Regions from separate parts of the Microbulbifer aggregans genome, predicted to be linked through region 2. Evidence: predicted binding sites of a transcription regulator. Region 2 holds the regulator's gene; each other region holds the start of a gene.

Region 1 (9,973 bases), 510 kb from region 2:
GTATCCGAGCCCTCCCGGTGCATGGCAGTGACCCGCCAGCCCCGCGCAATCAATTGCTCGATCAGGTTGGCGCCGAGAAATCCGGTACCGCCGGTGACGAAAGCATGTTTCATTAGGAGAAGCCCTGCGTATGTTTATTTAATTATGAAAAAAGGCGGAGCGGGAAATTTGGGCACCTCAAATATGAAAACCTGATCGGCACAATATCCCCCCTAGACGCTGCCCAGTCCTGCCTGAATCCATACTCTCACAGCATGCCGACGCAAAAAGGAGCCATGCAAATTTTTTGGCTCCCAATCTTTCAGCCTGGATTTCACCAAGACCATCAGGAGGACACCGGAGCTTTTCCGGGAAATATTTGCCTGCCCGGCTATTTCCCGGAATAGACCGGACGCCATCTCCTGATGATTTGCCGATACAATGATTCCCTCAGTCGATATCCATTCCCAGCTGATCCGCCAGGAAAGCATACTGATTGGTAAAGTCCTCCACCTGCATCCATACCGGCTTGCCAGCACCGTGGCCCGCGCGGGTTTCCACGGCCAGGTAAATCGGATTCTCACAGCCCTGATCCCGCTGCAGGGCGGCGGCGAATTTATAGCTGTGCCAGGGCACCACTCGGTCGTCTCGGTCGGCGGTGGTGATCAGTGTGGCCGGATAGCACTTGCCTTTCTCGGTGTTATGCACAGGTGAGTAGGCATGCAGGGCTTCGAACTCTTCCTTGTTTTCGCTCAGGCCGTAATCGCTCGACCACTGGCGCGCGTTGGCGGATGCCGTGTGGTAACGCAGCATATCCAGCACCCCCACAATCGGCAGAGCAGCGGCGAACAGGTCCGGGCGCTGAACCATGGTTGCACCGACGAGCAGGCCGCCATTGGAGCGTCCCATGATGGCCAGCTTTTCTTTTGAGGTGACCTTTTCATCGATCAGCCACTCAGCCGCGGCGATGAAGTCATCGAAGACATTCTGCTTCTGCGTCTTGGTCCCCGCCTTGTGCCAGTCGGCGCCGTACTCACTGCCGCCGCGCAGGTTAACCATGGCCAGGGTGCCACCCATATCCAGCCACCCGGCAAAACGGGTGTAGAACTGGGGCAGCTGGGCGGCATTGAAGCCACCGTAACCATATAGCAGTGTCGGGTTGCTGCCATCGCGCTTCATGTCCTTGCGATGGACCAGGAACATGGGCACACGGGTGCCGTCCTTACTCTTGAAGAAATGCTGGCTGACAGTGAAATCCGAGAAATCTGCCGGGTAATCCGGTGTTTTTACTTTTTCGCTCTCGCCGGTCTGTACGTCCAGCTTGTAAATCGCCGGCGGCGTAAGGAAGTTACTGAATGCGTAATAGGTCTCCGGATCGTCCGGCTCACCGTAGAAGCCTTCGACGGTACCCATTCCCGGCAGCTTCAATTCGTACTGCTGTTTTCCAGCGAGATCGGTGACTACCACCTTGGACTTGGCATCTTCCAGGTAGTGCAGGACCAGGCGCTCGCCCACCAGGCTGGCGGACTGCAACGCATTTTTCTTTTCACCGACCAGTTCTTTCCAGTTTTCACGGCCGGGCTTATCCAGATCGACGGCGATCACTCGGCCGTTGGCTGCGTCGGCATTGGTCTCGAAGAAGAAAGTTTTGCCGCTGTTACCGAGGTACGTATAGAGCGCATCCCAGTCATCCAGCAGACGAACGACTTTGCCATTCTTTTCTCGAAGGTCGCGCAGGTAAACGGCATTGCTGTCATAGCCATCGAAGATAGTGAACACCAGGTAGTTCTCATCGTCGCTCAACTGGGCGTCGGGGTTGCGGGTGGGATGATCAGTGATCTCGTACACCAGTTCGTCGGCACTCTGCGGCTGACCCAGCTTGTGGAAATAGACAGCCACCTGCTTGCTGTCATCGGCACTGCCGTCAGCGTTGAACGGATAACGACTGTAGTAAAAACCGGATTCATCCTTGGCCCAGCTGACGCCACTGAACTTGATCCCGGTGAGCACGTCTTCCAGGTCCTTGCCGGTGTCCAGGTCGCGGACATGATAATCGGTCCAGTCAGTGCCGCCATCAGAGGTTCCGTAGGCCAGGTAGCGACCCTCGGGGCTTACGGCGTAGCGCTTGGCGGCGATTGTGCCGTCCTCACTCAGCTTGCGTGGGTCGAGGATGGCACTCGGCTTCTCTTTGCGCAGATCCTGGGTGCGATAGAAGATGCTCTGGTCCCAGGTACCGTCGTTGTATTCGTAGAAGACCTTGCCGGCCTTCTTGTACGGCACGCCGTATTGCTCGTACTGCCAGAGCTCGGTCAGGCGGTCATTAATCTTCTGCCAGCCCGGCAGCTCTTTCAGGGTCGGCAGGGAGAATTCATTCTGGGTCGCCACCCACTTGTCTACCGACTCGGATTCGAGGTCTTCGAGCCAGCGATAGGGGTCACTCACCTCTGTACCGAAATAACCATCTTTCTGGGCCACTGTTTTCGTCTCGGGGTAGTCGCCCGTGGCGAACGCTGCCGCACAGGTCAAGGCGCCAGCAGCCAGTGCCATCAGTTGTTTCTTCATGAGATCGGTCCCGGTTTTTTCTCGACAAACAGTTGGGTAATCTAGGGCATTTTTCAGGCCGGGGCCACAGCACGGTGAAGGTTGGAGGAGAGTCTGCGGTGAAAGGATTGATTCAGCGCGTCCGCCACGCGAGTGTGGACGTGGAGGGAGAAACAGTTGGCGCCATCGAACACGGTTTGCTGCTGCTACTGGGCGTAGAGGCCCGGGATGACCGCACCACAGCCGACAAGCTGTTGCAAAAAGTGTTGCACTACCGGGTGTTCGGCGACGACAGCGGCCGCATGAACCTCAACGTGCAGCAGGCCGGCGGCGGACTGCTTGTCGTCAGCCAGTTTACCCTGGTGGCAGACACTGCTCGCGGCCTGCGCCCGAGCTTCAGTAAGGGGGCCAGCCCGGCGCAGGCCGAGAGCCTGTATGACCATTTTGTCGAGCGCGCCCGCGCTCAATTGTCGCCGGTTGCCAGCGGTGTATTCGCCGCCGACATGCAGGTCTCGCTACTGAATGATGGGCCGGTGACTTTCCTGCTGGAATCCTGATAGGCCGCGGCCAGGGCATCGAGCCGCTGATTGCGCGCTTTTTTTCCTTTTTGCCCCAGTTGCTCTACGTTGCGGTAAAAGTCTTCCCAGCCATCACTTTCCTTGTAAAGCTGCTGAAAGGCCGGCACGCGCGACTGGTACTCGGAGACCAATGCCAGCGTGGCGTTGTTGGTCTTCTCGATATAGGCGCGGTAGCGATCCGGATAGGACCAGCCGGCGGATAGCTCGCGGTAGCAGTGACGCAGTTGCGCCAGCGTCTCGGCTTTTTGCCGGCGCTGGATCGCCCGGGACCGGTCACTGTCGTAAATCTCCTGCAAGCGCTGCCGGGTCGTCATCATCAACGCATTGACTGCTTTCGCCTCGGCGATGCGGTTGGCTGCCGGCCCATCGATCCCCTGCCGCCGGCGCCAGTCCGGTAGTGCCAGTTGGGCAACGGCGGTGGCAAAGCTCTCATTGAACTGGGTATCACCCGAGATATACACCCTGCGGTGGGCCAGCTCGTGGAACAGCAGCCCCGCAAGCCGTTCCGGTGGCCAGTGGACAAAGCTCGACATGATCGGGTCGTCAAACCAACCCAGAGTGCTGTAGGCCGGCACGGGCCCCAGATAGATATCGAAGCCCTCCTTGGCCAGTTCCTCTGCCTTGTCACGGGCCGAAGCCTTGCGGAAATAACCCCGATAACTGGCGCAGCCGGCGATGGGATAACACCAGCGTTTGGGCTTGAGGGAAAACTCCGGTGCCGCCAGCACGTTCCAGATCGGATAGTCGTCTTCCAGCTTGACGTAGGCGCCGTAGGCCCGTCCCACCGGCAGTTTCAGTTCGCCGGAGGCATAAGCCCGGATGGCCTGCACCAGAGTCAGCTGCTGTTGCAGCTTTTCGTCCGTTTCCGGAGCGGCGGCGATATCCTCGATGGGCTCCCGCGCGGCGAGGATCCGTACCTGGCCCGTCGCCGCCTGGGCATAGTACCCGGCGGTTTCGCAGCCATGCAGCACCGTGAATGCGAAGAGGAGGACGGCCAGGCGCCAACGCGTACCTCCGCTGGCCTGCTCCCTGCTGTTATACACTTGGTAATCCATTCTTTCTTCTGGTCAGTTTCGGGGAGGGCAACCATGGAACCGGCAGCCGCCGCCAACGGGATACCGCCTGTGGCCGCCGTGTTGACGGTCTTCGCGCTGGTGTTCGCTGCTATCGGCTGGCTGCGCCTGATCGTCGCCGGATTTCGGGAGGGCACGCTGTTTGGCCTCGCGGCGCTTTTTCTACCGCCAGTTGCCCTGATCGGCCTCGCGCCCCGGTGGCGTCAGCACCGTGAGATCTATTATCTGGCCCTCGGTGCGCTGGTTTTCATCAGCATAGCGGGAATTTTTTAGCTTTCTCGCGCTCAAAGCCGGGTAACTTTTGCAAGACGCTATTCTGGACTGTTCATGCTACGCCGTGTTTGCGCCGCCCTGATCCTTTCCCTACCGCTCCTCAGCGCCTGTGAGGGTGGGGGCCGCGAAATCGACACCGAGATACGGACCATCAACTACGAGTGCGCGGATGGAACGCGCCTGCAGGTCAAATATGGTAAGCCGGAATCCGGCCCTTCCATGGCCATGCTGACCTTCGACAACAAACTCGTCCCCATGCACCAGGAGCCGGCGGCATCCGGCGTACTGTTCGTTGCCGACAAGGGGCATCCAAATTACCGCTGGCACACCAAGGGCCACTCCGGGATGCTGTCCCTGCGGGCAAACGGTGAGCGGGAATTCGAAGTGGTACTACGTGACTGTGAGAGCGTACAGCATGGCTCTACTGGCGAGTCGCGCTCCTGATACCCACTCCCCGGGCCCGGTACCCGGCCTCAACAAATCAGCTGATTGAACACCATTTGATCCAGGTCAATCGGACTCCGGAGGGCAGCCCTACACTGGTCGCAAGTTAAGTGACCAATGTTGGAGTTAGCATCATGGCTGCCCTGATTGACCTCTTCACCAGCTTCTCTGGCCTGCTGAGTCTCGGCATTATCGGCTTTATCCTGCTGATGGCCGCCTACATCACCCGCATGGTGTTGCGCAAGATGGACGAGGGCGCCTGAGCCCTGTGCCAAGGTGAAAACCCTGTCAGAAACCGCAATCGAAAGCCTCGGCAGTTGCACCGGTAAAGTGCCCACGCTGCAGGAACAATAGCGCCTGCCGGATGGCCTCCGGGTCTGCCATGATCTCGCCGTGAGTCAGCGGCAGGGTCTTGAACCCGCACATGCCCTCAAGCCGGGCACTCTCGACCGTGATGCGACCGTCATCCTTCCCCCGCAGGATGGCGGATGCGATGGGATTGCGTGAGCGGCTGCCGGCGATGACGCCGAGTTCGAACGGCGCCGGCCCCAGTTGCAATGGCACGCTGGTAGGACCCGTACCCAACTGACGGCCGGAGGGTCCGTTGACGTCCTTGATCCAGGGGATGTGATCGAGCCAATCGCCGATGCGACTGCCATTGTTGGGCGGCCCCATCATGACTACCCGATGCACCCCTTCGCCAGGGCGATTCTCGTAGTAGTAACGGAGCAGAATACCGCCGAGAGAGTGGGTCACGAAGTTGATGGGTTGCGCATTGGCGGCGTGGCACTGTGCCAGGCCTGCGCCAACCGTGGGGCCGGCGAGTTCGGGGATGCCTGCCTGACGAGATGAGAACTCCACATTGACGGCCAGGAAGCCCGCCGCGGTGAGCCGCTCCGCCAGCGGCTGCATGCTATCCGCGTCCTTGGTCAGGCCGTGCAGCAGGATGACACAGGGGACTGGCTCGCCGGCCCGGACACCATGCTGACCGAGCAGCAATGCGACGACTGCGAGCAATATCGCCCAGCGGCACCCGACATGGGATTTACCCATCCGCCTCCTCTTCCGCGGGTTTCCGCTTGATCCAGCGACCGATCAGAATCCCCAGTTCAAACAGCAGCCACATGGGTATCGCCAGCAGCGACTGGGAAATCACATCCGGAGGTGTCAGCAACATCCCGATCAGGAAACAGCCCACAATCACGTAGGGGCGCTTCTTCGCCAGCGTCTGCGCATCCACGGCCCCGCTCCAGATCAGCAGCACTGTGGCGATTGGAATTTCAAAAGCAAACCCAAAGGCGAAAAAGAGCTTCAGCACCAGGTCCAGGTAACGACTGATATCAGGCAGCACCTTGATATCGGAATGGGCGGAACTGATGAAGAAATCAAACAGGATGGGGAACACCACGTAATAGGCGAACGCCATACCTGCGTAAAAGAGCACCACGCTGGAAACCAGAATCGGTACCGCCAGACGTTTCTCGTTCTGGTACAGACCGGGCGCTATAAAGGCCCAGGCCTGATAGAGGACGTAAGGGATGCCGATAAAAAACGCCAGGATGAAGGTGGTCTTGAAGGGCGTGAAGAAGGGCGAGGTCACCTCGGTGGCGATCATGCCCGCACCCTCCACCAGGCGGTCCTGCAGGGGATCGGCGACAAAGTCGTAAATCTGCGACGCAAACGGCACCATGCAGACGAAGATCACCACCACGACCAGCAGCGTCTTGAGCAGGCGGTCGCGCAATTCGATCAGGTGGTCAATAAAGGGCTGATTCTTCTGCTCGCTCATGCGGATTTGTCTTCGTCCTTGGGTGAGCGGGGCTCGTCTGTGAAGTGATCCGGATGGTGGGGATTGAATTCCGGATCACCGTGATCGTGCAAGTGCTCGGGGTACTCCGGGTCCTCCAGCTCCTCCTCATCCTCGGGAAGGTGATCCGAGCCTCCTATCCGCCTTTCGTCTTCAGGGAGGTAGTCCGATGCCTCGGCGCGAGAGGTTTCCGGCAGCTCGACGTCTTCTCGTTCGAGCGTGCCCTCGGCCAGCGGCTCCCGCACCGATGCCTCCAGCTCCCGGCGGCCCTCCTCCAGCTCACGAAGGATACGCTCGTTGTGCAGCTCGCGGCGGATGTCGTCGGCACCCACCTCGCGCTCAAGTTCCTCGCGAGCGTTGTGCAGCGTGCGTTTGAGCCCGGACCACCAGCGTGCCGTGGTGCGTATCGCATCCGGCAGCCGCTCCGGGCCCACCACCAGCAGGCCGACAACTGCTACCAGTAACAGCTCAAAAAAACCGATATCAAACACGCGTGCGCTCTCGGCTTATTTGTCGTGGGACTGTTTGTCTTTGTGCTGCTCGGACTCTGATTTCGGCTTCTCCGCCTCTTCATGTTCCAGGCGCTTGGTTTCCTTGGGCTTGTCCTCGCCCTCGGCGTCCTCGGACTTGCCCTCGTCCTTCATGGCTTTCTTGAAGCCCTTGATCGCACCGCCCAGGTCACCGCCGAGATTTTTCAGACGCTTGGTGCCGAAAAGCAGCAGCACGATGACCAGAATGATGAGCAGCTGCCAGATACTGATGCCGCCAAAACCCATAACTTACTCCTTCAAGATCCAGTTATTCCGGTGCCCCAGGGCGCCGTTCGCTATTGTTATTGCCCTTGCTCCTGCGTGGCAGAGCGCGAGGCCTTTTCCTCCAGGCCCGAGAGGCCGAAACGGTGCCCCAGTTCGCGCAATACGTCCTGTGAATCGGCCCCCAGGTGAGAAAGCATCACCAGGGAGTGAAACCAGAGGTCGGCGGTCTCGGCGATCATCGCCTGCCGGTCACCGCCGCGCTCGGCATCCTTTGCGGCGAGAATCACCTCCGTAGCTTCCTCACCAACTTTTTCCAAAATCTTGTTCAGCCCCTTGCGATGCAGGCTGGCCACGTAAGAGGCCTCGGCATCGCCAGCGCTTTTGCGGCTCTCGAGCACCGCATCCAGTTCACGCAGTACGTCACTCATAAATGTCGTCCGGGTTTTTGATGACCGGCTGGTTGACCAGCCACCGCTCACCGTCCAGTACGCGGTAAAAGCAGCTGGTGCGGCCGGTGTGGCAGGCGATACCGCCGCGCTGTTCCACTACCAGCAATACCGTATCACCGTCACAGTCGAGGCGGATCTCGCGGATCTGCTGCTCGTGTCCGGACGACTCGCCCTTGCGCCACAGTTTGCCCCGGGAACGGGACCAGTAGACAGCCCGGCCCTCGGCGGCGGTCAGCTGCAGGGACTCCCGGTTCATCCACGCCATCATCAGCACGCGGCCTGTCCTGGCGTCCTGCGCGATGGCCGGCACCAGTCCATCCTCATTCCAGCGCACGGCGTCGATCAAGCTGTCTTCCGTCGAAACCTCGGTCACTGCTTTGCCTGTCACTTATCTCTTGATTGTAGGTCGCTCATGCCAGCTGGCGCAGGGCCCGATGTTTCAGGGCCAGAGCACCAGTACCAATGCGGCCACCGCCATGGCGATTCCCGCTGGCGGCAGGGCGGCCAGCCACTGGGGCGCAGCCACCGCTGCGGCCCCCACGGCCAACAGCACCGCGGCCGCGCGGCGCAGATAGCGACTGCGACCGCGCCGGTTGGTGGACTCCAGCGCACTGCCGATAGCCTGCAACTGGGGTGCCATTTCCCGCGACTGGTCCAGCGCCGAGTACACCATCTGCGGCAGCTGGGGAAACTTCTCCAGCCACTCGGGCCCGTAACGCTTGATCTCGCCCAAAATCGTCCGCGGGTGGATGCGGTCGCGCATCCAGCGCTCCAAAAATGGATGGGCAGTCTTCCACAGATCCAGTTCCGGATAAAGCTGGCGTCCCAGCCCCTCGATATTGAGCAGGGTCTTCTGCAGCAGCACCAGCTGCGGCTGCACCGCCATATCGAACCGGCGCGCGGTCTGGAACAGGCTGATCAGCACCCGGGCGAAGGAGATCTCTCCCAGCGGCTTTTCGAAGATCGGTTCGCAAACGGCACGGATCGCCGCCTCGAAGGTATTGATGGGCGTGTCGGCACGCACCCAGCCACTCTGCACATGCAGTTCCGCCACCATACGGTAGTCACGGCGGAACATGGCCAGCAGATTGCGGGCCAGATAGTACTGGTCCTCGCGTGACAGGCTACCGACGATGGCGGTGTCGATGGCGATGTACTTCGGTCGCTCCGGGTGCTGGCGCGAGACGAAGATATTGCCCGGGTGCATGTCGGCATGGAAGAAATTGTGCTCGAACACCTGCTTGAAGAAGATCTCCACGCCGCGCTCAGCCAGGAGCTGCATATTGGTGTTCTGTGCCCGCAGCTGCTCCAGATCCGTGACCGGGATACCGTCGATGCGCTCCATCACCATTACGGTCTCGCGGGTGTAGTCCCAGTGCACTTCGGGCACATAGAGCAGCGGCGAGCCGGAGAAATTGCGTTTGAGCTCGGTGGCATTGGCCGCCTCACGCACCAGGTCCAGCTCGCCCTCAATGGTGTGACGGTAGTCCTCCACCACCTCCACCGGCCGCAAGCGGCGGCCATCGGGGACATAACGGCGAATCCAGCGGGCGATCACCGCCAGCAGGCGCAGATCCTGCTGGATGACCTTGTCGATACCCGGACGCAGGACTTTGACCACGACCGATTCGCCATCGGGCAGCACCGCGCCGTGCACCTGCGCCACCGAGGCGGAGGCCAGCGGCGTGCGGTCGAACTGGGCAAAAAGCGTGTCGATCGGGGCCTCTAGCGCTGCCTCGATGCGGGCAGTGCACTGGTCCGAAGGGAAGGGCGCCACGTTGTCCTGCAGATGGTTCAGCTCTTCCACCACATCCGGAGGCAACAGATCCGGGCGTGTCGAGAGCAGCTGGCCGAACTTGACGAAAATCGGGCCCAGCTCCTCCAGGGCCCGGCGCAGCCGCGCGCCGCGGCTCAGTTTCGGCTGTGGCAGCAGGCGCAGCGGCGACCACAGCAGTCGTATCCACAGCGGCCGCTCCGCGCTCGGCAACAGGGTGTCGAGGCGGTAGCGCAGGAAAACGCGGGCGATGGTGAGGCTGCGACCTGCCGGCATACTACGGCGCCTCCCGCGGGGAGA
Region 2 (9,973 bases):
TCCCTTGCCGAGGTGTTCCAGATGGAGCTGACTCTGGCAGTGAATCTCTGTGCCACTGGTCACTTCCGAGAGGGCGTGCGCGCACTGTTGATCGATAAGGACCGCTCGCCCCAGTGGCAGCCCGACAGCCTTAACGGGATCGACTGGAAAGATGTCGAGCATTGCTTCGAGCCACCCTGGCAGGGAGCGCATCCGCTGGCGGACCTCTAGGTTCTTCAAGCCGGTCCCGGGCTGCTCGTGAAGGAACTGAAGGAAATAAAAGAAATAAAGAGAGAGGAAAACCTCATGGAAAAAATCGCATTTCTCGGCCTGGGCAATATGGGTGGCCCCATGGCGGCGAACCTGGTCAAAGCCGGCTTTTCCGTGACCGCGTTCGACCCCGCCGCGCCGGCCCTGGCGCAGGCGCGGCAGGATGGCTGTGCGACGGCTGACAGTGCCCACGATGCGGTCAGTGGTGCCGATGCGGTGATCTCGATGTTGCCCAATGGCGGCATCGTCAAGGAGCTCTATCTGGGGGCGCGCGGGCTTCTGCAGGCATTGGATTCCAAGACGCTGGTCATCGACTGCTCCACCATCGCCGCCAGCGATGCCCGCCAGCTGATTGCCGCGGCTGACGAGCGGGGTATCCGTGCCATCGACGCCCCGGTTTCCGGTGGCACCGCCGCGGCGGCTGCGGGCACACTGTCCTTTATGTGTGGTGGCGAGGCAGCGCCAGTGGAGGCGGCGCGGCCGGTGCTGTCGGCCATGGGTGCCAACATCTTTCACGCCGGACCGGCGGGCTGTGGCCAGGTGGCCAAGATCTGTAACAACATGCTGCTGGCCATTCATATGATCGGCACCGCCGAGGCACTGCAGCTGGGGGTGGACAACGGCCTGGATCCGACGGTGCTGTCGGAGATCATGAAGGCCAGCTCCGGCGACAACTGGTCGCTGGACAAGTACAACCCCTATCCCGGTGTGATGGAGGGGGTGCCTGCCTCCCGGGGCTATAGCGGTGGCTTCTCTGTGGCGCTGATGCTGAAGGATCTGGGGCTGGCAATGGATACTGCCGCCGGTAGCGCCACTTCCACTCCCCTTGGGGCTCTGGCCAAGAACCTCTACCAGCTGCACGGCGGTGATGACGACAACCGCCGGCTGGACTTCTCCAGTATCCAGAACCTGTTCCGGCGACCTGCGGGCGACTGACTCGGCGGGCAACTTGATGTGTATCAAGAGGGAGCCCGTCCCGCCTCAGTAGGCTTGCACCAACGATTTACCACAGGTGTGAAGAAATGGTGCAGGCCGATTCCGTGCCCAGTGCGGCGCTTCTCAATCGCTACGGCTCTTCCTGTCCGCGCTACACGTCCTACCCCACTGCGGACCGCTTTGGGGCGCTGGGCGGGGCCGAGCCCTGGGCGGCGCTGAAAGATATACGCGCGCTCTCTCTCTATGTGCATATCCCGTTCTGCCGTTCCCTCTGTTACTTCTGTGCCTGTAACAAGGTGGTGACCCAGCAATATGGGCTGGCGTCCAGCTACCTGGAGCAGCTGCTGGCGGAGGCCCGCAGTTATCGCGACCGGGTAGCCGATGTCCCGGTCGTGCAGTTGCATCTGGGTGGCGGCACACCCACCTTCCTCAATGACGGCGACCTGCACCGGCTAGTCGAGGGGCTGGGGGAGACATTCAATCTCGGTGGCGAGGGGCGTGAATACGGCATTGAGGCGGATCCCCGTACTCTGGAGCTCGAGAGTCTCGCCACCCTGCGCGAGCTGGGTTTCAACCGCCTGAGCCTCGGCATCCAGGATTTTGACCTGACCGTTCAGCGGGCCATCAACCGTATCTGTACCGCCGAGCAGGTCCGGGAGCTGACCGACGAGGCGCGCCGGCAGGGCTTTGAGTCCATTTCCTACGATCTGATTTACGGCCTGCCGCACCAGAACCTGGATACGCTGCGGGGGACTATCGATCAGGTCATGGAACTGGCGCCGGACCGTATCGCCCTGTATCACTATGCCCACCTGCCTGAGCGCTTCAAAGCCCAGCGCCTGATCGATACCGACGCGGTGCCGGGTGCCGCGGAAAAGGTGGAGATGCAGCTGGCCGCGGTGCAGGCACTGGAAGAGGCCGGTTACGACTACCTGGGCATGGACCACTTTGCCCGTCGCGATGACAGCATGGCCAGAGCCGCCCGCGATGGCGAACTGCAGCGCAATTTCCAGGGCTATACCCTGATGCCCGCCGATGCGTTGGTGGGGCTCGGGGCCTCGGCGATCAGTTACAGCGCCGATGGCTACTGGCAGAATCATCACCGCCTCAAGGACTACAACGCGGCGATCGCCGAGCGGCGTTCCGCCGTGTTCCGCGGCTGGCAGCTCTCTGCCGATGACCGCCTGCGCCAGTATGTGATCATGGAGCTGATGTGTCGGCTCAGCCTGGACAAGTCCGAGGTGGCCCGCCGTGCGGGTGCAGCCTTTGACGACTACTTTGCCGCCGAGAGGGCGAGGCTGGAACCACTCAAGGCCGATGGCCTGATCGAGGAAGATGCCGATCGGCTGTGGATCACTCCGCTGGGGCGCTGGTTTGTACGCCACGTGGCTGCCGCTTTCGATGCTTACCTGGCCCGTCGGCAGGAAACGCCGCGCTATTCGAAGGTGATCTGATGGGTTGCGACAGCTCTGCGCCGAGGCGTTACAATGGCGCTTTATCACCCAGTGTCGATGGCCCGCCCATGAAAGATGCGCTCTCAGCGGTAAATTGCGGAAACTGTTCGGTCAGGCGACTGTGCCTGCCTGCGGACCTGTCTGCCGAAGAGATCGACCGCCTGGAAAAAATCACCGGCAAGCGACGCGTGTTGCGGGCCGGAGAGACCCTTTATCGGGCCGGCGATCCGTTTGCCAACCTGTTTGCAATCCGCTCCGGTAGCTTCAAGTCCACGGTTATCGCCGCTGACGGCGATACCCAGGTCACGCACTTTGCGCTGCCGGGAGAACTGCTGGGACTGGATGCTTACAGTGGGCGCATGCACTCGAGCTTTGCCGAGGCCCTGGAAGACAGTTCCGTCTGTGTGCTGCCTTTTGCCCAGTTAGAGGGGCTTGCCCAGGAGGTGCCGGCACTGCAGCACCAGATCTACAGCATCTTCTCGGAAGAGCTGAAAAAAGAGAACGAAACCCTGCTGTTGTTGGGCAAGCGCTCCGCCGAAACGCGCATGGCGGCGCTGCTGATGAATATTTCCAGCCGTTATTCCCGTCGCGGTTATTCCGCCACCGCTTTCGTACTGTCGATGCCGCGCACTGATATCGCCAATTATCTGGGGCTGACGGCCGAGACCGTCAGCCGGCTGCTGACCAAGTTCCAGCGCGAGAAGGTGATCGCCGTGCGCGGTCGAGAGGTGGAAATCCTCGATTTGATCGCACTCAGTGAACTGGCGGGCACTCACTGTAGTTACGAAGATGCCGGCGCCTAAGCGCCGGCCTTTTCCTCCTCTTCTTTATTTCCGCCGCTTTTTTCAGCTACTGACAGCCACTCTAGAGCGTTGCAACGCTCCTCGAAGTAATGGGTTTCCGCTGCGGTAAACCAACCGGCGACTTTGGTTGCCAGCTCCTGCCAGCCTTCAACTCCGATCACCGCGATATGGGAAAACTCGCTGCCATGGCGCAGGCCAAGTTTCAGGTCGTCCCACGCCGCGCGCAGTTCCCAGCCACGCAGTTCTGTCACATCCACCAGCGCCTTGACGCGCGGATTGGCGACGGCACTCAATGCGCTTTCCAGCATCGGCGTGATGATCTCGTAGTCCTCGTGCGTGAGCTTGCCTATCACCTTGATGTAGAGAAAGAACTCGGCGCCGATACGTTCGATTCCGATGGAAAGCCCGTGATTTTCAGTTTTGCTCACCGTCTTTTACTCCCTGTGTTGTTTTTTTTCCGCTAAAAAATTGATTCAGGCGCTGGCGCGTTCGGGTTCGTAGAGGTCAACGATGTAGTGATGCAGGGATTCATACAGCCTTTTGAGGTCTGAGCTGAACAGAGGGTCCTGCTGGTTTCTTATCTGTGTTTCCACGTGCTTCCAGTCTTCTGTAGTGAGCATCGCTGCCAGCTGGGGGAATATGTGCTGGTTTTCCCGCTGCATATGGGCCCGCTGAAGCTGCAGGTAATCGCGAGTGGCGCGCAATAACCGGCTGCGCTCTACGGCCGCATCGTTGGCGACGGCATAGAAGAGCGCGCTCATGCGCCGGGTGGCGGCTGTGATTGAGCGGTGTTCCCTCTGGGTAATCTCAATTGCCTCGCGATCTGCATCGGGCTTTTCCAGTAGCCGCTTCATCGCCAGATCCTCAACCGGGTGATGCCAGCGATCCGGGTAGATGCTCATATAGTCGAGAGCATCCAGAATCAGGCTCAGGGTGTCGGGGTCCCGGTCCCGCCGTGAGAGGTCGCGCAACAGCCGGTCAAATGCGTTGAGCAGTTTCTGCATATTGTGATGGTCATCGCAAAGTTGGCGGTAGAGGTGGTGCATGGCGATCTCCCTTGGATGCAGCGCGAGTGGTTCAGCGTCATTCTGGAAGAGTGGAGTGGAGGGCACTTGACCTGGATCAACTGGCTCGGTGATCGGCGCCTGCCTCCCCTTGCCCGAGGATGTCGCCTGCGGCAGGGGGGAGTGGGTTACGGGGCAATGGCCGGCCGCCGAATAGAGCATCGGCGGGGCTTCTCAAAGCTCTGTGAAAGTGAAACTCTGATTGAAATTCAGAAGAAATAATCTTCCAGATCGATCTGCTGCCAGTCGTAGACCAGCTCTAGTTCTTCATTTGCTACCAGAATGATTTGCTGGGGTTCCAGGCAGTTTGAGCCGGCGATCTGTGAGATACAGCTGGAGCCCTGAACCGAGAGTCTCTGGCCGAGATAGTCCTTGTAATCCAGCTGGGGCATGGCGCTCAGGAATACGCGTTCACCGCTGTTGCTCGACAGGTAAAAGCGGTTTTCTTCTTTGTTCAATGTGCCGCTGAAAGTGTTTGTGTCTGTAGCCCGATTGCTCGTACAGGCGCTGACCAGTAGACAGGAAAGGAGAGGGATAATAATGCGCACGGTGTAGCCCCTTATTGTTTGTGATTATGTTTTTATCTTTTTCTGACATGGCGTTAATTGGCCGTAAGGCAGGGTAACGAGAAAAGGTGACGGGTTGATGGCGATTTTGTTGCAGCGATGCCGTCCCATTGATTTGCATCAAGAGCTCCGCCGCTGCGCCCTTTACTCTTTACCTGTCTCGCCCAGGTCGATGGCATCGACATAACAATAACCGGGTGTTTCCACAGGGGCGGGGCAATCTTTATCGATTGATCCTTTTCAGGTTTATGGAGAGCCCAATGAGATTCCTTGCTGCACTGGCAACTGTATTTCTATCTGCACCCGCACTGGCCTACCAGCCGGGCGAAGTCATTCTACGCACGGGGGCGGCCACGGTGAGTCCGGATGTGAGCTCCAGTGCACTCTCTCTCGGCGGTACAGAACGGGCTGGCACTGCGGTGGAGGTTGAAGACGGTTCCGCGCTCGGCATCACGACCACGCTAATGCTCACCAATCGCTGGGGTGTGGAGCTGGTGGCTGCGAGTCCTTTCAGTCACGATCTCGCGGTATCAGGCCTCGGTGAGAAATTTGATCTCGGTGAGGCGACGCACTTGCCGCCCACGCTGCTGGTGCAGTACTACCCGCAACTGCCGCTGGCCGATATCCAGCCCTATTTTGGCCTTGGGGTTAATTACACGATTTTTTTCGAAGAAGAAGTCAGTAGCGAAGCCAATAATCTATTTGCAACTCTTGGAGCTTCTGGCAATGCCGATATCTCCCTGGAGGACTCTGTCGGTCTGGCAGCGGAAGCGGGTGTGGATTTTGCCTTTGGCGCGGACAAGCGCTGGTTGTTCAACCTGTCTGTGTGGTGGATGGACATCGATACCGATGCTGAGGTGAAAGTGCCCGGTGTTGGATCGATTACGGCAGAAGTTGAAGTGGACCCGCTGGTCTATATGGCCGGTCTCGGTTACCGGTTCTGATTCCCCGAACCATCGGCGTCTGACCCGGGTAGTTACCCGGGTCTTTGCTTTTCGGGCCCGCAAAAAAGGCTCCGCGCCTCCGGAACCAATCGAGTCAGCCGGTAGTCAGAGAGAGCCCTGCGGCGTTTACTGCGCACGATTGTGACTCTGGTAACTGTTCTGCGGGATAAAACGCGGCTAGAATCCGCGCAAAATTTCTTGGACAACAAGTATTGGGGAAATCCTATGCGTAAGATTGCTACCGGCGCCGCTGCGCTGCTGCTGGCTTGTTCTGCTGGCGTCAATGCCCAGAGTCAGGGAACCGCTTACTGGGGCGTGACTGCTGGCCTGATGGATATCGACGTCCGCAACGCAGACAGCCCGTTCAACGTCGGCCTGCGCGGCGGTTACACCCTGCCTTCCGGCTGGGGCTTCGAGGCGGAGTACACCAACTCCCTGATCAGCGGTGAAGCGGACGTGTTCCAGAACGACGTCGACATCGATGTGCAGACTCTGGCCGGTTACGGTACCTACCGCTCCTACGGCGACATCTACTTCAAGGGCCGCCTGGGCCTGCTGTACGAAGACGTAAGCGTCGGCAGCGCCAGCAGCGACGACACCGGTATCTCCCTGGGTGGTGGCATCGGTTTCGACATGAGCCCGAACACCAATGTCGAGCTCGAGTACACCATGATCGAGGAAGACATCGGTTTCTGGTCCGGCACCATGACCCTGACCTTCTAAGATCCTCTCTAATGCGGCCTTCGGGCCGCGTTTTCGTTCTGGCGCACTGGACTCCGCCTTGGTGTACAATGCGCGCCTTTCTAGAATACCCAAGCTTTCGGTGGCGGCCCCGGCTCGCGCTATGTCTCATTGTGATGGCCTGCGATTCCGGCCCCGCGGTATGGTCGCTCCCGATGCACCCAGTCAGTAATCAGCTCGCTTTACCGAGGGAAAACCATGTTTGATTCATCAGTCACACTTTCCTCCTTTGACCCGGAAGTCTGGGAAGCCATCGAGGAGGAGAATCGCCGTCAGGAAGAGCATATCGAGCTGATTGCCTCCGAGAACTACACCAGCCCGATGGTGATGGAGGCTCAGGGCAGCTCCATGACCAACAAGTACGCCGAAGGGTACCCGGGCAAGCGCTACTACGGTGGCTGTGAGTTTGTGGACAAGGTGGAAGTGCTGGCGATCGAGCGTGCCAAGGAGCTGTTCGGTGCTGACTATGCCAACGTGCAGCCGCACTCCGGCTCCCAGGCCAACGCGGCCGTATACCAGGCCCTGTGCGAGCCGGGCGATACCGTACTGGGCATGAGCCTGGCCCACGGTGGCCACCTGACCCACGGTGCCCGTGTGAACTTCTCCGGCAAGATCTACAACGCGGTGCAGTACGGCCTGAACCCGGAAACCGGTGAGGTGGACTACGAGGAAGTGGAGCGCCTGGCGCTGGAGCACAAGCCGAAGATGATTGTCGGTGGTTTCTCCGCATACAGCCGCATCATGGACTGGGCACGTTTCCGCGAGATCGCCGACAAAGTCGGCGCCTACCTGCTGGTGGATATGGCCCATGTTGCTGGCCTGGTTGCAGCCGGTGAATACCCGTCCCCGATCCCCCACGCCGACGTAGTGACTTCCACCACCCACAAGACTCTGCGCGGCCCGCGCGGCGGTATCATCCTGGCCCGCGCCAATGCCGAGATCGAGAAGAAGCTCAACTCTGCCGTGTTCCCGGGCGGCCAGGGCGGCCCGCTGATGCACGTAATTGCGGCCAAGGCGGTTTCCTTCAAGGAAGCCATGAGCCCCGAGTACAAGGAATACCAGAAGAAGGTGGTAGAAAACGCCCGCGCCATGGCGGAGACCTTCCTGGATCGCGGTATCAACATCGTTTCCGGTGGTACTGACGACCACCTGATGCTGGTGGATCTGATCGGCAAGGAATACACCGGTAAGGATGCGGATGAGGCCCTCGGCCGCGCCAATATCACGGTGAACAAGAACGCGGTCCCGAACGACCCGCGCTCCCCGTTCATCACCAGCGGCCTGCGTGTTGGCACCCCGGCCATCACTACTCGCGGTTTCGGTGTGGCCGAGACCCAGCAGCTGACTCACTGGATCTGTGACCTGCTGGATGCCCTGGAGAAGGGCGATGCCGAGGCGACGATCGAGGACGTGAAGCAGAAGGTGCTCGATATCTGCGCCAAGTTCCCGGTCTACAAGAAGGCCTGATCTTCTCGGTCCATCAAAAAGCGGCTCATTGAGCCGCTTTTTTTGTGCCTGGAAATTGCCGGTCATCCCCGGCTGTTTACCCACCTGAGGCGGCGTCCGCCCTCAATCGGCAATTTCTCAAATTGCAGTATTTTTTCCCGCTTTTGTGAACTTTTTCGAATCATTGTTCGATTTTTTCGGGCAGCTATGTAGAATAACGCGAAACATATTTCTAATCTGAATAAAAAAGCAGCCTGCTATCGCTAGAGCTGTAAGGGTTTTGGGAAGCTATTCCGCTGCTTTCCAGCCCGGTTGCACGCTGCGCTAAGGATCGGATTCACCAGCGGCCCTGAGGTTCGAGGGCCGGAAACTTACTGGCTTTAGGAAGAAGAAAATGAAGAGCCGAAAGTCCCTTTCCCCCATCGCAGGTCTCCTGCGCCGTCTGCGCGCTGCCGAGGAACTCTCCGACAAGACCGGCATTTCTGCTGACGAGAGTCTGGATATCATCAATCAGGGCGCCAAGCTCGCGGGCAAGAATGCCTCCGAGGAAGGTCGCCGCCAGTTCCTCAAGCAGCTGGGCCTGGGCGCCGCCGTACTGGGCACCGCCGGTGCTGCCAGTACCGTTTCCCGTCCTGCGCAGGCAATCGCCGGCGGAGCTACCGATCCGGGTCGGGTGGCCATTATTGGTGGCGGCATCGCCGGTATCCGCTGCGCCCACCGCCTGTATCAGTACAACGGCGCCACCTCAAAGGTGTTTGAGGGCAATACCCGTCTCGGCGGCCGTGTAAATACCAACCGCAGCATCTTTGGTCGCCCGGTGGAGCGCGGTGGTGAACTGATTTCTACCGAGCACACCTATGCCCGTAACCTGGCCAGCCAGCTGGGCCTGGACGTCGAGGACGTAAACGGCAACGCGGTACCCGGCGGTAATGAACTGTATTACGTCAACGGCCAGCACTATACCGAGCACCAGCTGAACGAAGAGTGGCGCGAGGTCTACAAGATCTTCAAGCGCGCCCAGCATGATGCCCCCTGGGTGCCCACCTACGAGTGGAACAACGAATTCCATCGCGAGCTGGACTACATCGATGTGAACAGCTGGCTGGACCATGTCGGCATTGGGGCCAACTCCAATATGGGGCAGGTATTCCAGGCGGACATCGTTGCCGAATATGGCATCCAGCCGGAGGCCACTACCGCTCTGAACCTGATTTACCTGCTGGCATGGAACCCGGTCAATACTGCCCTGCCGCTGGCCGGTACCGATGAGCGTTTCCGCATCGCTGGCGGTAACGATCAGCTGGTAACGCGCATGGTGGAGGAGCTCCCTGAGGGCACTGTTGAAACAGGCCGCAAGCTGGTGGCCATCAAGGGTGACCTGAATGGCCCGTATCAGCTGACCTTTGAAGACGGATACGAGTACAACTGTGATCGCCTGGTGCTGGCGATGCCGTTCTCCATGCTGAAAGATGTGGATATCGATGCGCGCATCTACGGCGGCTTCCGTCCGCAGAAGCGCATGGCCATCGAGCGCATGGCATTTGGTTCCAACGGCAAGCTGGCTGTGCACGGCGCAACCCGTCCCTGGACCCAGCCCACTGTGATCAACGGTCAGCAGTTCACTCCGAACGGCGTGACTTATGTCGGTCGCCCGGAACTGTTCGACACCTGGGATTCCACCTCCGTTACCGGATCCACTGATGGCATTCTGGTGAACTTCTTCGGCGGTGATTACGGCAAGGAGATCGGTAGTGATACTCCGTTTGCCGC
Region 3 (9,973 bases), 1.8 Mb from region 2:
GCCACCGGAACAGGCCCAGCAAATTGAGGCCGCATTGCAGGCCGGTGAGCTGGACCTGCTCTATATGGCCCCGGAGAGACTGCTGCAACCCCGCACACTGGCGATGTTACAGCGGGTTCAGATCTCCCTGTTCGCCATCGACGAGGCCCACTGTGTGTCCCATTGGGGCCACGACTTCCGTGCCGACTACCTGCAGCTCAACTGCCTGCACGAACAATTCCCCACGGTTCCGCGGATTGCCCTGACCGCCACAGCGGACCGCCGCACCCGGGCAGAGATCGCCCAGCGGCTGGACCTGGCCGAAGCGCGCCATTTCGTCAGCAGTTTCGATCGCCCGAATATCCGCTACCGAATCGCCCAGAAGGATAACCCCCGCCGCCAGCTCCTGGACTTTATCCGCGCCGAGCACAGGGACGACTCGGGGATCGTCTATTGCCTTTCCCGCAGCAAGGTCGAGAGCACTGCAGACTGGCTGGTACAGCAAGGCTTTACCGCCCTGCCCTACCACGCTGGCCTGCCCGCAGACCTGCGCGCGGAACACCAGCGGCGCTTCCTGCGCGAAGATGGCGTGATCGTGGTAGCAACCATCGCCTTCGGCATGGGGATCGACAAGCCGGACGTCCGCTTTGTCGCCCACCTGGATCTTCCAAAAAGCATCGAGGCCTACTACCAGGAAACCGGCCGGGCCGGACGGGATGGCGAGCCGGCTACCGCGTTATTGCTCTATGGGCTGGAAGATGTGGTCAAGCTGGGACAGATGGCAGCCAATTCCGACGGCAGCGAGGAGCACCGGCGCCAGGAACGGAACCGCCTCAATGCCATGCTGGGGCTTTGTGAAATTACCAGCTGTCGCCGCCAGGCACTGCTCAGCTACTTTGCTGAGGAGCTGCAGGAACCCTGCGGCAACTGCGATACCTGCCAGGAGCCGCCACAAACCTGGGACGGCAGCGAGGCGGCCACCAAGCTGCTCTCCTGTGTCTACCGCACCGGACAGCGTTTCGGAGCTGCGCACGTCATCGATGTGCTGCGGGGAAGCACCAGTGAAAAAGTGCTCAAGTTTGGCCATGACGAGCTGTCGACTTACGGCATTGGCACTGAACTGAGTGCCGCCGAGTGGCGCGCTGTCGTGCGCCAATTGGTGGTGCGCGGCTACCTTGAGGTCAACAGCGAAGCGTTTGGTGCCCTGCAGCTGACCGAGGCCTGCCGGCCACTGCTGCGCGGGGAGGAAAAGATCGAGCTGCGCAAGCTGCCTACCCCCACTAGACGATCAGCTGCCAGCGGTTCGCGAGCCGCTGCCGATATCGCTCCAGCGGATGCTCCACTCTGGGAGGCTCTGCGGGCCTGTCGCAAGCAACTGGCGGACGAAAAAGGCGTGCCGCCCTACGTGGTATTCCACGACGCCACCCTGCGCGAAATGCTTGCCGCAAAGCCGCAGACAGAGGAAGCCCTGCTGTCCATCTCCGGTGTTGGTGACAGCAAGTTACAGCGGTTTGGAGATGCATTCCTCGCCGTGTTGCGAGACTTCCCGCCGCAGTAACCCACCCCGCGGGGAGCAGGGAAGCTCCGTGCCAGGCTTCGGGTGTCAAAGCAATCCAGCGAAAGTGCCTGCCCCATTCGGGATCAGGATCTCCGGATAGCGGGCGATACCAAACTGCCTTCTCCTATCCCCCAAACCAATACCAGTGATATTCCGTTGACGGACTATCTGCACCCTGGTTCGCGTGACGGCGATCGCCAGCCGGCCTACTATCTCAGTGATTACGGTTTTGTGCCGGCATCATAACCATCAGTCTGCAGAGTCAAAGGACGCGCCCGGCACTTTTGCCCGGCTTTTTATCGTAGCAATTCCATCATGGAAGCCCGCCGGCCCCCGGTGCCTGCGGAAAACTGGAGGGAGTCAACCATGCAAACCATCGGGCACCTGATCAACGGTGAACTTGTCACAGATGGAGAGCGATTCCAGGAAATCGTCAACCCGTCCACCAATGAGCTTGAGGCGCAAGTTTCCCTGGCCGACCGTGAGACCGTCGAGAAGGCCGTTGCTGCCGCAGCCGACGCCTACCCTGCCTGGCGCTCTGTGCCGCCAATCAAGCGCATGCGCATCATGTTTCGCCTGAAGGACCTGCTGGAAGAGCATGCGGACAAGATCTGCGCACTGCTTACCCGCGAGCATGGCAAGGTATTGAACGACGCCATGGGTGAGCTCCAGCGCGGCATCGAAAACGTCGAATACGTCTGTGCACTGCCCGAACTGCTCAAGGGTGAGCACAGCCGCGATGTGGGTCCCGCTATCGACTCCTGGAGCGAATTCCAGCCTCTGGGTGTCTGCGCGGGAATCACTCCGTTCAATTTCCCGGCCATGGTGCCCCTGTGGATGTGGCCGATGGCCGTGGCCTGCGGCAATACGTTTGTGCTGAAACCCTCCGAGCGCGATCCCAGCGCTGCCCTGTACATCGCGCAGCTGGGTCTGGAGGCCGGGATTCCCCCAGGGGTCCTCAACGTGGTCAACGGCGACAAGGAAGCCGTGGATACCCTGCTTACCGACAGGCGGGTCCAGGCCATTAGCTTCGTGGGATCGACACCGGTTGCTGAATATATCTACACCACCGGCACCGCCTCCGGGAAACGGGTACAGGCCTTTGGCGGTGCCAAGAACCACGCCCTCGTCATGCCCGATGCCGATCTGGATAACGCCGCCAGCGCACTGATGGGCGCCGCTTACGGCTCCTGCGGTGAGCGCTGCATGGCCATCTCGGTGGTGGTTGCTGTGGGCGATGCCACAGCCGATGCGTTGGTCGAAAAACTCAAGGCGCAAATCGCTGGACTGAAAGTGGGTGACGGCCGCGACAACACCAATGACATGGGCCCACTGGTCACCCGCCCCCACCTGGAAAAAGTCACCGGTTACATCGCCAAAGGCGTGGAAGAAGGTGCTGAGCTGGTGATTGATGGCCGGGGATTGAAAGTGAAGGGCTTCGAAAGTGGCAACTACCTGGGTGCCTGCCTGTTCGATAAGGTGAAGCCGGGCATGGTGATTCATTCCGAGGAAATCTTCGGGCCGGTGCTCTGTATCATGCGCGCCGACACCATGCAGGAAGCCATGCAGATTATCGATGACCATGAGTACGGTAACGGCACCTGTATTTTTACCCGTGATGGTGAAGCTGCACGTTACTTTGCGGACAATATCAAGATTGGCATGGTCGGCATCAATGTGCCTCTGCCGGTTCCGGTGGCCTACCACAGCTTTGGCGGCTGGAAACACTCCCTGTTTGGCGACCTGCACGCCTACGGGCCGGACTCGGTGCGCTTCTACACCAAGCGCAAGACCATCACCCAGCGCTGGCCCGCGAGCGACCTCCGCGAAGGGGCCCAGTTTTCATTCCCCAGCAATCGATAGGGGGCGGGCCTTTTGAGAGAGTAAGGGGCAACACCCAAAGCGCTTTCTACAGACATGAAAAAAGGCGCCGAAGCGCCTTTTTCCCCATCCTTGGAAGTGCGGGCAATCAGAACTTGTAGCCCACACCGACAGTCCATACCCAGGGCTCCGGGTCAAACTCGGATCTGACCGAGTTGTAGAAAGTCCGGATTTCCTGCGGGTCATCCTGGGTCAATCCTTCGACCGCGTAGTTGAGCTGGGCATCAAGCTCGGTATCGTCATAGCGCACGGCGGCATTCACCAACCAGTTGCTCTCACGACCAAGGATGATGTCGACACCCACCTGGCCAGTCCAACCCCAGCTATCGTTAATGCTGAAGCGGGCTGGGCCAATGGCATCGGCGTTATCCGCCAGATACTCGTTGATGACCTCGCTGGTGTTGACGCTGTCGAAGTCCGTGTAGACAGCACCGAAGCCAACATAGGGCTGGATCCAGGATTCCTTACAGACCGGGAACCAGTTCACCGTCAGCAACTGGGTGGTTCTGTCGAGATCCTTGTTGTCCAACTTACGACGAAGGATTTCCTCTCCGTCCTCGATAAAGCGGACATCGTGGCTATGGCCAGCCTCACCGTCATACTGGTACTCGATACCGAAGTGATCGATCGGCATGACCATGGCACTGAACTGCCAGGACCACTCGGAATCCAGGTCGTACCGCAACCCGGTGAACTCGGGGAAGATATCCGGGTTCCGCAGGTTAACCGAGGTGTCATCCGGGTCCACATAGGCACCACCCAAGCGGAACACAACAGTGCCTGCTTCATAGATGGGGGCCGGGCCCGAGGGCATCGGTGGCGCGTAACCCGAGGGTCCCGCCAGTGCCTGCTGCGCTCCAACCATGGCGGATACAGCAAGGGCCAGAGGTGTCAGAATGCGCGTCATTTTCATAGGTGATACTCCATTGATATTCGGCAAATTGAACAGCAATTAACCCAATCACCTTCAGCATAGACACGAAAAAAAACAGCTGTAGAAAAAACACCCAACTTCACTGCCCCATCGTGGAACTTTTGCGTAGTAATGGCACCCATTCTTCTTTTTTGGCGCGCCATTTATTTTTTTGTCGTTGTTTTTGTTTATTAATTCAGCTGACAGACAGGAAAAAAAGGCACCTAATTCATTAAAAATCGAGGCTGAGCTGTCAGCCAAGTACCGATTTGCCACCAATATTTTCAACTTGAAGCGCAATTTCCCAAGTCAGATCCACGCGCGCTCGCAGCTAAGAATTGAAGTTGGGCGGGGAGACCTGCCGGAGCGAAGAGGAGAGAAGAGGAGAGAAGAGGAGAGAAGAAACATCGTCTGGACGACGATAGATAAGCCAGCTTTGGCGTCAGACGGGAAACCGTTCAAGGCCAGTTTGCCGCGGGAAGATCGAGCCTCCCCGCGGCAAAGACAAGAAGAAAAGAGAAAGGGTCAGGACTTCTTCTCACCACCCAGGCACTGCGGGCTTTCCGGCGCCTGCCCCTGCCACTCTTCCGGACTGAAGATATGCAAAGCCAGGGCATGAACGGGGCCCGCCATTTCCTCGGCCAGCACGCCATACACTTTTTGATGGCGCTGCACTTTACGCAGCTGATCGAACTGCTCGGAAACCAGCACCACACGAAAGTGCATCTCAGAACCCGCCGGTACATTATGTAGATGGCTCTCACACTGCACATCGATGTGTACCGGAGCAAACTCCGCCACGAGTTTTTCCTCAATCTGTTTTGCAAGGCTCATGCTGCTATCTCACGCTACTTCTTTGATCTGGGAAATGGCCCGGGCGCAGTGCCCGGCTTGATCGGGAAATGCATCGTCACGCGGTCTCGGAGGCTGCAGAGCGCTTGCGCGCAGCTACGATTGTCTCGTAAGCCACGGTCACGCTCTTCATCTGATCCTCTGCATGGCGCAGGAACTCGTCGGGCAGCCCCTTGGAGGCGATCTTGTCCGGGTGGAACTCTGCAGCCTTGCGACGGTAGGCCAGCTTCAGCTCCCGATCACTCACGTCCGGTGCACAGCCCAGCACCGCGTAGTGCTGCTCCAGGCTGACCGCGGAACTGGCGCCACGATTGCCAAACTCGCCGGCCATCGCAGAGAAGATGGATTCATGCAGGCCCAGGTAAGCGGGGATCCGGCGCAGGATCTCCTCCTCCGCACGGTGCAGCTGCCCGTCTGCATGGGCAACGGCGAACAAGAGGCGGTATACGACCTCACGCATCGCCTGGTTGCGCACCAGCTGCCGGTATTGCTTGGCGTAGTCGTAAATGCTGTAGGAGTCGGTTTTGGCGTTCTGGAAGATGCGGATCGCTTCGGCGCGCTCCTCCTCACCGAGGCGCAGGTTGTTCTTGATGAAATCGTCAATCAGATCGACTTCTGCCTTCGACACCTGCCCGTCGGCCTTGGCCATCTTGGCCAGCATGGAGAACAGCGTGACAATAAACACCGCCTGCGCGCCATCTCGATTGAGCTTGGCGGTAGCACCGACATTGCGCAGCCCCGAACCAAACGAACTACCGATCCAGGCGCCGAGCGCCGCGCCGATAGGGCCACCAAACACCATGCCGATACCGGCGCCAATCCCCGCTCCCAACCAGGACATTACCTCTCCTTCGGGCGGCCGCTGGCGCCCCAGTGAACAAAAAACGCGCCCATCATACCACGGCTACGTCAGCCCACTGATACCCGGTCGACCAGCAGGTCAGCGCCCAACAGCTACTGCTGAACGCAGGCAATAAAAAAGCGGGCCGAAGCCCGCTCTTTACACGTTTAGATTGCAGGATCAGCCTGTCATCGCCCGCACCATGGTGATCATCACACCGGCGGCAACGGCAGAGCCGATCACCCCCGCCACGTTGGGGCCCATGGCGTGCATCAACAGGAAGTTGTGCGGATTGGCCTCGAGTCCCAGCTTGTTGGAGACCCGCGCCGCCATCGGCACTGCCGAAACACCAGCAGAGCCAATCAGCGGGTTGACCTTGTGCTTGCTCACAAGGTTCAGGAGCTTGGCCATCAGCACGCCAGCGGCTGTACCGATTGCAAATGCAATTATACCCAGCGCCAGAATGCCCAGCGTCTTGGGGTCCAGAAACTTGTCTGCCGCCAGCTTCGAGCCCACAGACAGCCCGAGGAAGATGGTGGTGATATTGATCAGTGCGTTCTGTGCCGTGTCTGACAGGCGGGAAACCACCCCGCACTCGCGCATCAGGTTACCGAAGCAGAACATACCGAGCAGCGGTGCCGCATCCGGCAGGAACAATGCCACCAGAATCAGTAGCAGCAAGGGAAAGGTGATTTTCTCGCGCTTGGTGACATGGCGCAGCTGCACCATTTCAATACGTCGCTCTTCCGGGGTGGTGAGAGCGCGCATAATCGGCGGCTGAATCAGCGGCACCAGCGCCATATAGGAATAGGCGGCGACGGCAATGGCACCGAGCAGGTCTGGCGCCAGCAGGCTGGAAACATAAATCGCCGTGGGGCCATCCGCACCGCCAATGATACCGATCGCCGCGGCATCGGCGATGGAGAAATCCATGATCCCTGCTGCCGACAGTCCTACCGCCCCAAGGACCGTGGCAAAAATTCCGAACTGGGCCGCGGCGCCGAGAAACAGGGTACGCGGGTTGGCAAGCAGCGGACCGAAATCCGTCATGGCGCCGACGCCCATGAAAATCACCAGCGGTGCAACGCCGGAGGCGATGGCCACGCTATAGAAGTTGTACAGCATGCCGTTGTTGTAGCCGGCATCCTGCGCCAGCACAGCGGCCTGCGTCTGCACGGAGGCCGGGGCATTGCCGAGTGCCTCTTTCATGGCCGTGGTAGAAGCCAGATTTTCCAGCCCCAACAACTGGGCCAACTGCAGCAGCACGCCACTGTCTCCGGCCACAACGGCAGTCTCAGCCGCTGACAGGGCCAGGTGGGCGCCGGGAATATTGGCCAGGATACCGCCGAAGCCGATCGGCACCAGCAGCAGGGGTTCAAAGTTCTTGCGGATGGCCAGGAACAGCAGCCCCAGGCACACCAGAATCATAACGAACTGGCCCGACGCCATTTGATAGGCGCCGGAGGACAGCCAGAGATTTAACAGATTATCCACGAGCGACTCCTTTCAAGGCCTTCACGCGATCGACAGCAGGGCATCGCCCACCGCCACGGAGTCGCCCTCTTTGACCGACACAGTAGTGACGCTGCCGGCACGGGGCGCGCTCACCGCGGTTTCCATTTTCATGGCCTCCAGCACCACGATCGTCTGCCCCTCGGCGACCTGGTCACCAGGCTTGACCAGCACCTTGAATATGTTCCCGGCCAGAGGCGCCGAGACGGGCTCACCGCCACTGGCAGCAGCCGGAGCAGCGCCGGCTGCCGGGGCAGCGGATGCCGCCGCCATATTGGTCACATCACCGCCATCGTTGACGGTTACGCTGTAGGTCTTGCCTTCAACAGTGACGGTATACACCCCCTCGCCCCTGTCATTGGTGACGGCGTGCTCGGCCGCACCCGTGGGGACCGGCTCGAAGGCATCCGGATTATCGCGGTTCTTGAGGAACTTGAGGCCAATCTGCGGAAAGAGCGCATAGGTGAGTACATCGTCGATCTGGCGCTCACCCTCTTCCAGGTCGATATCTTCGGCACCGGCTTTTTCCCGCAATCCTTCGCTGAGTTTATCGAGTTCCGGGGACAGTAAATCGGCCGGGCGACAGGTCACCGGTTGGGCGCCCTCAAGAACACGAGTCTGTAGCTCTTTATTCACCTCTGCGGGCGTAGCACCATACTCGCCCTTCAGTACCGCGGCGGTTTCCTTGGAGATCGACTTGTAGCGCTCGCCAGTAAGGACATTCAATACCGCCTGGGTACCGACGATCTGGGAGGTGGGCGTCACCAGCGGAATGAAGCCGAGGTCCTCGCGCACGCGCGGAATCTCCTCCAGCACCTCGTCGAGGCGATCCGCGGCGCCCTGCTCGCGCAACTGGTTTTCCATATTGGTCAACATGCCGCCGGGAACCTGCGCCACCAGGATGCGAGAGTCGACTCCACGCAGCGAGCCCTCGAACTTCGCATACTTCTTGCGCACCTCGCGGAAATACGCCGCGATTTCCTCCAGCAGGTGAATATCCAGCCCGGTGTCGCGGTCAGTGCCCTCGAGAATGGCCACCAGGGTCTCGGTCGGACTGTGACCGTAGGTCATGGACATGGAGGAAATGGCGGTATCCACATTGTCGATACCGGCCTCGATGCATTTGAGCGCGGTAGCGGTGGAGAGACCGGTCGTGGCGTGACACTGCATGTGGATAGGAATATCCACGGCCTCCTTCAGGCGCGTAACCAGCTCATAGCCCTCGTAGGGGCGCAGCAGTCCGGCCATGTCCTTGATGGCAATAGAGTCCGCGCCCATATCCTCGAGCTGCCGCCCCAGATCCACCCAGAGATCCATGGTGTGGACCGGGCTGACGGTGTAGGAAATGGTCCCCTGGGCATGCTTGCCCTGCTGTTTTACCGCGCGCAGTGCAGTCTGCAGGTTGCGCATATCATTCATGGCGTCGAAGACGCGGAATACGTCAATGCCGTTCTCCGCTGCGCGCTCGACAAATTTTTCCACTACGTCATCCGCGTAGTGACGGTAACCGAGAATATTCTGGCCACGGAACAGCATCTGCTGCGGCGTGTTGGGCATCGCCTTTTTCAGCTCGCGAATACGCTCCCAGGGATCCTCACCCAGATAGCGAATACAGGCATCAAAAGTGGCACCGCCCCAGGACTCGAGGGACCAGAAACCCACCTTGTCGAGCTTTTCCGCGATCGGGAGCATATCGTCCAGTCGCATGCGGGTTGCCAGAAGTGACTGATGTGCGTCGCGCAAGACCACATCGGTAATTCCCAATGGTTTTTTTACCTCGGTCATGGGTCATCTCTCTCGGTAATTATTCTGAAAGGCTGCGTTGCTTACGGTTGCCCGTCGGAAGTTCTTTATTTATTTCGTTTGCGATGCTGATCAATAGCCGCTTTGGCGATAGCGCGCAGGCGCGCTTCGTCACCCAGCCCACTGGGGCGTGCGGAGGGAACGGGTTCCGTCTCTGGGAAATTGCGAACTATGATGCGGGACATGATGCCGGTGCCGATGACCAGCAGGAGCAGAAAAGAAAAAACAACACCCATACCGAAAAGCGTGATGTCCAATCCCTGTTGTAGTAGCGTCTCTTGCACTATTTTCCCCTATATCCGCAAAAGCGGCCGCTATTATCGTTACAACAACCTTTTAAAATCAAACACTTATTAGTTTCAGGCGCAACGATAAACGACCATTACAAATAGAATTATTACCGCCGAAACCAATTTCAAATCCGATGATGAAGGATATTACGGCGGAGCCACGGCAAGTGTTAAAATAGACGCCTGAAAAGCTTTATCCCGCAATTGCCATCCCGAACTCTTATGACCCGTGAGACACAAAATCCGCCACCCCGCATCTACCAGGCACCCATGGAGGGCGTCATCGACCACCATGTGCGGGCACTACTGTCCGGCATTGGCGGCATCGATATCTGTGTCACCGA

The links. Region 2 encodes FNR, which switches genes on or off when oxygen is low (the NO sensors DNR and NnrR bind a similar motif). Its sites were predicted from a motif close to TTGATNNNNATCAA; they were not measured.
Region 1: AUP74_RS03710 (DUF3149 domain-containing protein) is a predicted target of FNR. The motif match lies at 4,945-4,958, and genes of this name have one in related genera.
Region 3: AUP74_RS10445 (OmpW/AlkL family protein) is a predicted target of FNR. The motif match lies at 4,345-4,358, and genes of this name have one in related genera.

The regions. Positions count from the first base shown of each region.
Region 1 is NZ_CP014143.1:868,959-878,931, forward strand. It holds gene AUP74_RS03680 (SDR family oxidoreductase) at 1-113, opposite strand, end outside; gene AUP74_RS03685 (prolyl oligopeptidase family serine peptidase) at 430-2,541, opposite strand; gene dtd (D-aminoacyl-tRNA deacylase) at 2,640-3,077, shown strand; gene AUP74_RS03695 (aminopeptidase) at 2,984-4,153, opposite strand; gene AUP74_RS03700 (hypothetical protein) at 4,187-4,444, shown strand; gene AUP74_RS03705 (MliC family protein) at 4,499-4,888, shown strand; gene AUP74_RS03710 (DUF3149 domain-containing protein) at 5,023-5,151, shown strand; gene AUP74_RS03715 (esterase/lipase family protein) at 5,177-5,941, opposite strand; gene tatC (twin-arginine translocase subunit TatC) at 5,934-6,677, opposite strand; gene tatB (Sec-independent protein translocase protein TatB) at 6,674-7,186, opposite strand; gene tatA (Sec-independent protein translocase subunit TatA) at 7,202-7,471, opposite strand; gene AUP74_RS03735 (phosphoribosyl-ATP diphosphatase) at 7,528-7,878, opposite strand; gene hisI (phosphoribosyl-AMP cyclohydrolase) at 7,871-8,287, opposite strand; gene ubiB (ubiquinone biosynthesis regulatory protein kinase UbiB) at 8,339-9,949, opposite strand; gene AUP74_RS03750 (ubiquinone biosynthesis accessory factor UbiJ) at 9,951-9,973, opposite strand, start outside.
Region 2 is NZ_CP014143.1:360,321-370,293, reverse strand. It holds gene AUP74_RS01625 (enoyl-CoA hydratase/isomerase family protein) at 1-210, shown strand, start outside; gene mmsB (3-hydroxyisobutyrate dehydrogenase) at 286-1,185, shown strand; gene hemN (oxygen-independent coproporphyrinogen III oxidase) at 1,272-2,639, shown strand; gene fnr (fumarate/nitrate reduction transcriptional regulator Fnr) at 2,708-3,442, shown strand; gene AUP74_RS01605 (SpoIIAA family protein) at 3,439-3,870, opposite strand; gene AUP74_RS01600 (hemerythrin domain-containing protein) at 3,916-4,488, opposite strand; gene AUP74_RS01595 (hypothetical protein) at 4,716-4,964, opposite strand; gene AUP74_RS01590 (OmpW/AlkL family protein) at 5,333-6,016, shown strand; gene AUP74_RS01585 (outer membrane beta-barrel protein) at 6,242-6,739, shown strand; gene glyA (serine hydroxymethyltransferase) at 6,956-8,224, shown strand; gene AUP74_RS01575 (flavin monoamine oxidase family protein) at 8,598-9,973, shown strand, end outside.
Region 3 is NZ_CP014143.1:2,414,243-2,424,215, reverse strand. It holds gene recQ (DNA helicase RecQ) at 1-1,537, shown strand, start outside; gene AUP74_RS10450 (CoA-acylating methylmalonate-semialdehyde dehydrogenase) at 1,904-3,400, shown strand; gene AUP74_RS10445 (OmpW/AlkL family protein) at 3,507-4,331, opposite strand; gene AUP74_RS10440 (BolA family protein) at 4,857-5,165, opposite strand; gene djlA (co-chaperone DjlA) at 5,242-6,024, opposite strand; gene AUP74_RS10430 (sodium ion-translocating decarboxylase subunit beta) at 6,205-7,518, opposite strand; gene oadA (sodium-extruding oxaloacetate decarboxylase subunit alpha) at 7,540-9,321, opposite strand; gene AUP74_RS10420 (OadG family protein) at 9,387-9,623, opposite strand; gene AUP74_RS10415 (tRNA dihydrouridine synthase) at 9,852-9,973, shown strand, end outside.